DNA from 4 places in the Streptomyces sp. AN091965 genome. Region 2 is predicted to be linked to each of the others. Evidence: riboswitches for the same ligand, from Rfam matches in the RefSeq annotation. Region 2 holds a riboswitch; each other region holds the start of a gene.
The links. Region 2 has a riboswitch for cyclic di-AMP ahead of MQV74_RS25065 (C40 family peptidase). Riboswitches for the same ligand answer to the same signal wherever they lie in the genome.

Region 1 (2,190 bases), 1.6 Mb from region 2:
GCGGGTCTGACGACGGGCGGCGCGGCCGCCGACGTCGACCCGGGCCTGCCGACGACCCCGCCGCGCCCCGCGGACTCCGACGAGTCCACGACGTCCGGCAAGGGTGAGGACGAGGGCAAGGGCAAGGAGAAGGACAAGGGCGAGGAGAAGGACGCGAAGGGCGGGCGCGAGGACGCCGCCGCGGACGCGGACGGCTCCGAGAAGGCCGAGAAGCCCGGGAGTTCCGCCGACGCGCGAGACAAGAGTCACGAAGCGGACGGCCGGGACGGCGGCGCCGACCGCGCCGACGAGGGCGGCAAGAGCGACGAGCGCGGCGGCAAGCACCGCAAGCCCGCCGCCGACGGCTCCGACAAGTCCGGTGCGGACGACAGCGCTTCGCCGCGGGAGTCCGACAGCGCGGGGCCCGGCACGGACGACGCGTCCGAGAGCGGCTCCTCGGGCCGTCACCGCGGCGACCGCGCCGACGAGAACGCCCCGTCCGGCGACACCGGTCCCGGCCGTCACGCCTCGCGCGGCGACGCGCGGGACGTCCCCGGCGCCGAGCGCCCCGCGGGCACGTACACGGTCCGCTCCGGCGACAACCTCTCGGCGATCGCCGACAGCCACGACCTTGACGGCGGCTGGACGGATCTGTACGCGGGCAACAAGAAGACGGTCGGCTCCGACCCGGACCTCATCCTCCCCGGTCAGCGGCTCGAACTGAGCGCGGACGACAAGGAAGTGACCGAGGGGAAGCCGGGCGGGAAGTAGGGCGAAAGCCTGGCAGTTCGCGATGAATGTCCGGTTTAAAGACGGTGAGAGGCAAGTGAGAGATGGGTCTCAGAAGCCCTGATCGTCTTTGAAATTCGGATGATTGCCTGACTACGGTCATGACCGCTCGCCACAGCGGGCCCCGCCGGTCGGTACGCCGAATCCTGCCAACGGCCGGACGGGAACAGTCGTCGCTTCGAGCGCCGAAGGCAGGAGCGGGGGACCCAAGGTAAGTGCCGGGCCCGGACGTTGAGCGGTCGCCAGACCGCGGGACGCACGGACACGGCTAGGGGTGAAGTCGCGCGCTAGGACGTGCGGCCGGGCACTCACCCGCCCGAACCCGACAGCTCACCTCGCAGGCGTCGGTGAGGGGATCACTTCATGCTGCGTTCCGGCAAGGGCAAGCACCGTCGTCCGACCAAGCTCGACAAGGCCACCCGCGCCGCCACCGTCGTCGGTGTCACCGGTGCCGCTGTCGCCGCCCCGCTGATGGCGGCCGGCACGGCCAACGCCGCCACCCCGGCCGAGTGGGACCGCGTCGCCGCGTGCGAGTCCGGCGGCAACTGGTCCATCAACACCGGCAACGGCTACTACGGCGGCCTCCAGTTCTCCGCCTCGACCTGGGCCGCGTACGGCGGCACCCAGTACGCGCCCACCGCCGACAAGGCGTCCAAGGCGCAGCAGATCGAGATCGCCCAGAAGGTCCTCGCGGGCCAGGGCAAGGGCGCCTGGCCGAAGTGCGGCGTGGGCCTGTCCAGCTCCCCGTACACCGGCGGCGGTTCCTCCGGCGGCGGCCAGCAGCAGCCGCAGCAGCAGACCAAGCCGCGGCCGCAGCAGCAGGCCCAGCCGCAGCAGCAGGCCGCGCCCAAGCCGCAGGCCCAGCCGCAGCACCAGCCGCAGCAGGCCGCCCCGCAGGTCGAGAAGAAGACCGTCCAGACCCCGACCGGCAAGGTCGTGAAGAAGGGCGACGGCGAGTACAAGGTCGAGTCCGGCGACACCCTCTCCAAGATCGCCGAGGAGCACGACGTCAAGGGTGGCTGGCAGAAGCTGTACCAGCTGAACGACGACATCGTCTCCGACGCCGACTTCATCTACCCGGGCCAGCAGCTGCACCTCAGCTGACCCGCCCCGGCCCCGGCAGCGCCCGGAGCCGCCCCGTCCCCATGGGCTACCGCCCCGGTGCGCGTCCCCCCGCCGCACCGGGGCGGTACCTTTTTGTCCGGTAGTTTGTTTGCTGAGGGAACTATCCGCGTTCGGCCCGTCGGCCCGTCCATGTGCTGGGCGGTCGGATGGCCGATGCCCCGGAGCCGGTTAGGCTCGTGTCGCAGGGGCCAGCGCGGCCCCTAGTACCCCCGCGTACCCCGCGTCACATCCCATAAGGAGATGCTCGTGCCGTCCATCGACGTCGTCGTAGCCCGGGAAATCCTGGACTCCCGAGGC
Region 2 (2,190 bases):
AGAGTCGGAACCCGATCCCGAGCCGGTACCGGAGCCGGACCCGGTGTCGGAGCCCGACCCGGATCCCGTCCCCGAGCCGCCGTCGGATCCCCGCTCCCGCTCCCGCCGCTCGGCCTCCTCGGCCTTCCGCTTACGCTCCTCCTCCGCCTGTTTGCGCGCCAGCTCGGCGGCTTTGCGCCGGGCCGCCTCCTCCTTCCGCTTCTCGATCGCGGCGAGCCGTGCCTTCTCCTCGGCGGTCAGCTTCGACAGCAGCGTGCGGGCCTCGCCGAGCTTGGTCTGGACGGTCCGCTTGCTCGACTTCAGCTCGTCGCGGGAGTCGCTGAGGGTCCGCAGGCTCTTCGCGGCCTTCGCCCGCTGCTTGGTGGCCGCCACCTGCTGGGTCTGGTAGTCGTCGACCGCCTTCTTCTGGCGGTTGGTGAGCCGGTCCGCGAGGTGGTTCTGGTCGAAGAAGCCCTTCGGGTCGTCGGCGAGCATCAACGCGGCGGTCTCGGAGACGGCGCCGGTGCGGTACTGGGCGGCCGCGAAGGAGCCGAGCTGCCGACGGGCCTCGTTCAGGTCGTCCGTGCGCCCGGCGACGTCGTCCAGGAGCTTGTCGACGTGCTTGCGCTGCTTGTCGGTGCGTTCCTTGGCCGAGTTGTACTTCTGGGTGGCCACGCCCGCCTGGTGGTAGAGGTCGTCGACCTTCTTCTGGACCTCTTCGAGACTCGGTTCGGCGGGCCTGGTGGGCTGCGCGGGGGCGGACGGTGCCGCGTTCGCGCTCTGTGACAGGAGCGCTACGGAGGTCAGCGCGGCCGTCGTGATGCCGAGTGCGGGGGCGCTGCGTGCCAGGGGGGAGCGGGTGCGCGGCTTGCGGTGCGACGCCAAGGGAGGCGACTCCTTCCGTGGACCGCCTACCGGGTTAGCTGTCGGGTTCGGGCGGTTCGGAAGGGCTGCCCTACCGGCCCGTGCGAGGCGCAGCGGGACGGATTCACCCCAGGATCATGGTGGGTCCCCGGCTCCGGACGCGTCGGGATCGGCGCGCGTCGGACTCGGCGGAGGCCGCGCGGCCCGGCGTGGTTCGCCGGTTTGGGGGGACGTGCGGCCCGCGGAGCACGCTAGCCAACTCCTGTGGCGCGGGGGAAGATTGATGTTCGATATGCCCGATACGTTTTCGTGACTTTCCGCACCTGCGCGTGCTTCCCGGCGCCCCCGCGACGCGGCTCACCTGCGGCGTGGCCCGGAGTGAGCGCCCGGTGGCACCCCGTGGACGGTGCCGGGCGGCCGGGGCGGTGGCCGGAACCCGGGGTGGTTTGTCAGTGGGGCCGCCTAGACTCGGGAGGCGATGAGCAGCCTCTTTGACGACAGCTTCCTGGCGGACCTCAAGCCCTCGCAGGGCGCTGAGGAAGAGTCCCCGCCGCCGCCCGAGGACAGCGCTCCGGAGCCGATTCCGGACGACCTGTTCGACGGGAAGTTCGACGCGCCCGCACCCCGGGACGGGTACTACCGGGACGGCGCCCCCCGCCCGGTCCTCGACCCGGCGGCGCTCCTCGACGGGCTGAACGAGAACCAGCGCGCGGCCGTCGTGCACGCGGGCTCCCCCCTGCTCATCGTCGCCGGCGCGGGCTCCGGCAAGACCCGGGTACTGACCCACCGCATCGCGTACCTGCTCGCCGAGCGCGGGGTGCACCCCGGCCAGATCCTCGCGATCACGTTCACGAACAAGGCCGCGGGCGAGATGAAGGAGCGCGTCGAGCAGCTCGTCGGCCCGCGCGCGGGCGCGATGTGGGTGTCGACGTTCCACAGCGCGTGCGTGCGCATCCTGCGCCGCGAGTACAAGAAGCTGGGCTTCACGTCCTCGTTCTCGATCTACGACGCCGCGGACTCCAAGCGCCTGATGGCCCTGGTCTGCCGGGACCTGGACCTGGACCCGAAGAAGTTCCCGCCGAAGTCCTTCAGCGCCAAGATCTCGAACCTGAAGAACGAGCTGATCGACGAGGAGGACTTCGCCGCCCAGGCCGCCGACGGCTTCGAGAAGACCCTCGCCCAGGCCTACGCGATGTACCAGTCGCGCCTCCGTGAGGCCAACGCCCTCGACTTCGACGACCTGATCATGACGACGGTGCACCTCCTGCGCGCCTTCCCGGACGTCGCCGAGCACTACCGCCGCCGCTTCCGGCACGTCATGGTCGACGAGTACCAGGACACGAACCA
Region 3 (2,190 bases), 1.2 Mb from region 2:
ACCGAGTCGCACGAGGCCGCGCAGGACCTTCAGATGGGCTTCGGTGCGGCGCTGGGCCGCGCGGGCGGCCGCCAGCGGCTCCAGGAGCGTGCGGACCTCCAGGAGGTCGGCGGCGTCCTGCTCGGTCGGCTCGGCGACGCAGGCGCCCGCGTGTCTGCGGGTGACGACGAAGCCCTCGGCCTCCAGGGTGCGCAGGGCCTCGCGCACGGGGACGCGCGAGACGCCGTAGCGGCGGGCGAGGAGTTCTTCGGTGAGCCGCGTGCCGCGTTCGTAGACACCGGAGACGATGTCGTCCCGGATGGCCGTGCAGACCGAGTGCGCGGGAATGCGCATGACGGACCTCCGCTTTAATGCCCGCGAAACGCGTCGAGCGACGCGTTGAAGACGCTGGTGCGGCGACTCCATGGACGCTGCCACGACGGACTCTATTGCAGATGGCCGCATTTTCCGATGGGGCACCGGAATCCATGGATATCTTTTGGCCAAAGGTGTGCGCGGCGGCGCGCTTACCGGTCGTGGGCGCTTAGGGCCGGGCCGTGCCCCGATGCCGAAAGCCCCGGCTCGGTGAGCCGGGGCTTTCGGGACGTGCGCGGGCGCGGGGCGCGCGCCGTCGATGCGTCAGACGCCCACGCCGTGGGAGCGCAGGTACGCGATCGGGTCGATGTCCGAGCCGTACTCGGCGCCGGTACGGGCCTCGAAGTGCAGGTGCGGCCCGGAGGAGTTGCCGGTGGAGCCGGAGAGGCCGATCTGCTGGCCGGGGGTGACGGCCTGGCCGACCGTGACGCTGATGGACGACAGGTGGCCGTACTGGGTGTACGTGCCGTCGTTCATCTTGATCACGATGTTGTTGCCGTAGGCGCCGCCCCAGCCCGCCTCGACGACGGTGCCCGCGCCGACCGCCTGCACCGAGGTGCCGGACGCTGCGTGGAAGTCGATGCCGGTGTGGCTGCCGGAGGACCACATGCCGCCGCCGGCCTTGTAGGAGGTGGAGACGTAGGAGCCGGCGACCGGGGCGACGTAGGCGTTCAGGCGCTTGCGCTCGGCGTCACGGGCGGCGCGCTCGCGGGCCCGCTCCTTGGCCTCCTTCGCCGCCTTGGCCTCGGCTTCCTTCTTGGCCTTCTCCTTCGCGGCGGCCTCGGCCTTGCGCTTCTGCTCGGCGGCCTTCTGCCGCGCCGCCTCTTCCGCCTTCTTCTGGGCGGCGGCGTCGTTGGCCGCCTGCTTCTGGGCGGCGGCCTGGGCGTCGATCTCGTCGGCCAGCGTGTCGTTGATGGCGATGGCCTGCGTGAGGCCGGTGCTCGCGTGGTCCGCGGAGCCGTCGGCGGCGAGGGCCGGAGCGGCCAGGCCCGAGATCACACCGGTGGTGGTGAGGGCGGCGACGCCCGCGGCGCTGGCAGTGGTGCGTGTGATGCGGCTCGGACGGCGGTGCTTGCCGGTCGGGCGGATGAGCGCCATGAAGCGGCTGGTCCTTTCCTTCCTTCTCGCCTACCGGGTTAGCTGACGGGTTCGGAGCAGGAAGGTCTCCTACGGACTCCTCGCCTCGCGGCAAGGGGACCGATTCACCCCAGGGGACGTGTGGGTCCCCGGCTCCCCTGGCTCACGCCGTACGGGGACTCGGCGATGACTGTCCGGTGCCGCGGGCGCGGCGTACTGCGTGACGTACAGCCGCACTGACGCTAAACGCCTCATCTTTCAATCGACAAACGGATCCTGCCTTTTGTAGCGCACGCCACACGGCAGACGCCCAACCTCCATGTCAATTCGGACATATGGCAGCATGCAGGGACCCCGGAGGCTTCCTGAGCCTCCGGGGTCCCTTGAGTTACACGGCGTTCGCGCCGGTTTGTCCCACCCCTATGGGTGCGGGGCAATCAGCCGGTGACGACCGTCACTTCGCCGATGCCGAGGGCCCTGACGGGCTCCTCGATCTGTGCGGCGTCACCGACGAGCACCGTCACCAGACGGTCGCTCGGGAACGCGCTCACGACGGCCGCGGTGGCCTCCACCGTGCCTGTCCCGGCCAACTGCCGGTACAGGCTCGCCTGGAAGTCGTCCGGCAGCTCCTGCTCCACCTGGTCGGCGAGCGTCGCGGCGACGGCGGCGGCCGTCTCGTACTTCAGCGGGGCCACCCCCACCAGGTTCTGCACGGCCACGTCGCGCTCGGCGTCCGTGAGGCCCTCGGCGGCGAGGGTG
Region 4 (2,190 bases), 1.1 Mb from region 2:
AGCGGTCAGCGATCGGCCGCCAGCGGTCAGCGATCGGCCGTCAGAGGTCGGCCGTCAGCGGATCAGCGGTCGGCCGTCAGCGGGCCGCGCGGTCACGGGGGGCTCCGCGGCGGGCGGGATCAGGGGGTCAGGCCCTTGCCGCGCAGCCAGGACAGCGGGTCGATGGCCGCGCCGCCACCCGTCCTGACCTCCAGGTGGAGGTGGACCCCGGTGACGTTGCCCGTGCCGCCCATGCGGCCGATGACGTCGCCGGTGCTGACCTTCTGGCCCACGCTGACGGAGAGCGAGGACTGGTGGCAGTACCAGATCTCGGTGCCGTCATCGAGCTTCAGGACCGTGCGGTAGCCGTACGCGCGCGCCCAGCCCGCCTCCGTGATGGTGCCGGAGTGGACGGCCTTCAGCGGGGAGCCGCTGGAGCCCGCGAAGTCCAGGCCGGTGTGCTGCCCCGAGGACCACATGGAGCCGGAGTCGCCGAAGTGGGAGGTGAGGACGTACGAGGAGGCGGGCAGCGTGTAGCTCTTGGCGAGCTTCGCGAGGCGCTCGGCCTCGCGCTTCTTGCGGGCCGCCTCCTCCTTCTCGCGCTTCTCCTTCGCGGCCTTCGCCTTGGCCTCGGCCGCCGCCTTGCCCTGCTGGGCCGTGGCGGCCGCGGCGGCCCTGGCCACGGCCGCGTCCTCGGCCTGCCTGCGCTGCGCGTCGTCCGCCTGGTGGTGCTGGTTCTCGGCCTGCTGGAGGATGCGGGCCCGCAGGGCCTCCCCCGCGTCCGTGGTGCCCCGCTCGGCGTCGGCGCCGGTGACGCCCGCGGAGCTGAGCGGCGCCGCGGCCGCGGCGGTGACCGGTGCGGCGGTGTCGTCGCCGTCCATCAGGGAGCCGACGCCGGGCAGCGACCCCAGGTCCGGCATGGCGATGGAGACCGGCGGCTTACCGCCCTGCGCGGTGGCGATGCCGCCCGCGCCGACGGCGGCGATGACGCCGACGCCCAGGACGGTGGAGCTGCGGGCGAGGCCGCCGCCGCCCTTCTTGTGGATGCGGTGCTTGCCGCGCACGGGGCGGACGGTCTCCGCGGTGGGGTTCCACTCCTCCCAGGAGGCCGGGGGCTCCTGGGAGGCGTAACCGGCGTACCCGGCGGGCGCGGAGGCCTCGGCCTGGTCGGCGTACCCGGTGTGTCCCCCGGGTCCTTCGCCGCCGTCGGCACCCTCGATGAGACTGCCGTGGGGTATGTAGAGCGCTTCTGGGGCAGGCCGGTTGGACGCCACGGGGGCGCACTCCTTTCCTTCCTTCTCGCCTACCGGGTTAGCTGACGGGTTCGGAGCAGGAAGGTCTCCTACGGCCGCTGCTCGTGCACGGCGGATACGGGTCCGCGTGCGCGAGAGGCGTCCGATTCACCCCAAGATGGTGGTTCCCCGGCTCCCTTGCGGGATTAGGCGCGTGCGCGCGGAGCCGCCGGGTGTGACGGCTGGGACGACCGCGCTGCGTTATCGAACGTTAATAGACAGCGGGTCGGTATTCCAAGCTGTTCGAGTTGATCGTTAACGCTTACGCCACGAACACAACGGGACATCAAGGCTGGGAATAGGGCGAGTTGAGTGGGCGCCATGACGCTGCGCAGCGGGATCGATCTTCAGCTGCGCATGACGGGGCGTCAGTTGCGCTGCGCTGGGACTCCGTTCAGTCACGGGGTGTGACGGGCCGTCGTACGGCGAGGAGCGCCATGTCGTCGGTGGCGCCGCCGCCGGTGTGGTCGAGGACCTCGGCGACGAGCGTGGACAGGAGCGCGTCGGGGGCGTCCGCTCCCGAGAAGACGCGGCCCCCGAGCCGGGCCGCGGGGTCGTAGAAGGCGCCCCGCGCGTCCCGGGCCTCGCTGAGCCCGTCGGTGTGGAGCAGCAGCGTGGATCCGGGCGGGAAGTCGGTCTCGTCCGCCCGGTCGGGCCAGACGCCGAGGTCGCCCATGCCGAGCGGCAGCGCGGGTTCGGCGGGCGAGAGCACGCGCAGACGCCCGTCGGCGCGCAGCAGGAGCGGCTCGGGGTGGCCGCGGTTGACCAGGCGTACGCTGCCGCCGCCGCGCGGGATCTCCGCGAGGACGGCCGTGGTGAACCCCTCGAAGGCGTCGAGCCCGTCGCGCCGCGTGCCCTCGCGCGCGAGGGCACGCTCCAGGCGCTGCGCCACGGCCTCCAGGGTGGCCTCCTGCTCGGC

Region 1: another riboswitch for cyclic di-AMP. It lies ahead of MQV74_RS17955 (LysM peptidoglycan-binding domain-containing protein); the one in region 2 lies ahead of MQV74_RS25065 (C40 family peptidase).
Region 3: another riboswitch for cyclic di-AMP. It lies ahead of MQV74_RS30195 (M23 family metallopeptidase); the one in region 2 lies ahead of MQV74_RS25065 (C40 family peptidase).
Region 4: another riboswitch for cyclic di-AMP. It lies ahead of MQV74_RS20220 (M23 family metallopeptidase); the one in region 2 lies ahead of MQV74_RS25065 (C40 family peptidase).

Annotation. Positions count from the first base shown of each region.
Region 1 covers NZ_JALDMY010000001.1:4,295,680-4,297,869, reverse strand. The annotation lists gene MQV74_RS17960 (transglycosylase family protein) at 1-750, shown strand, start outside; cyclic di-AMP (ydaO/yuaA leader) riboswitch at 942-1,127, shown strand; gene MQV74_RS17955 (LysM peptidoglycan-binding domain-containing protein) at 1,132-1,872, shown strand; gene eno (phosphopyruvate hydratase) at 2,134-2,190, shown strand, end outside.
Region 2 covers NZ_JALDMY010000001.1:5,872,200-5,874,389, forward strand. The annotation lists gene MQV74_RS25065 (C40 family peptidase) at 1-864, opposite strand, end outside; cyclic di-AMP (ydaO/yuaA leader) riboswitch at 873-1,028, opposite strand; gene pcrA (DNA helicase PcrA) at 1,322-2,190, shown strand, end outside.
Region 3 covers NZ_JALDMY010000001.1:7,068,270-7,070,459, reverse strand. The annotation lists gene MQV74_RS30200 (GntR family transcriptional regulator) at 1-333, opposite strand, end outside; gene MQV74_RS30195 (M23 family metallopeptidase) at 619-1,452, opposite strand; cyclic di-AMP (ydaO/yuaA leader) riboswitch at 1,466-1,627, opposite strand; gene MQV74_RS30190 (M16 family metallopeptidase) at 1,869-2,190, opposite strand, start outside.
Region 4 covers NZ_JALDMY010000001.1:4,810,453-4,812,642, forward strand. The annotation lists gene MQV74_RS20220 (M23 family metallopeptidase) at 120-1,253, opposite strand; cyclic di-AMP (ydaO/yuaA leader) riboswitch at 1,266-1,434, opposite strand; gene MQV74_RS20225 (PP2C family protein-serine/threonine phosphatase) at 1,666-2,190, opposite strand, start outside.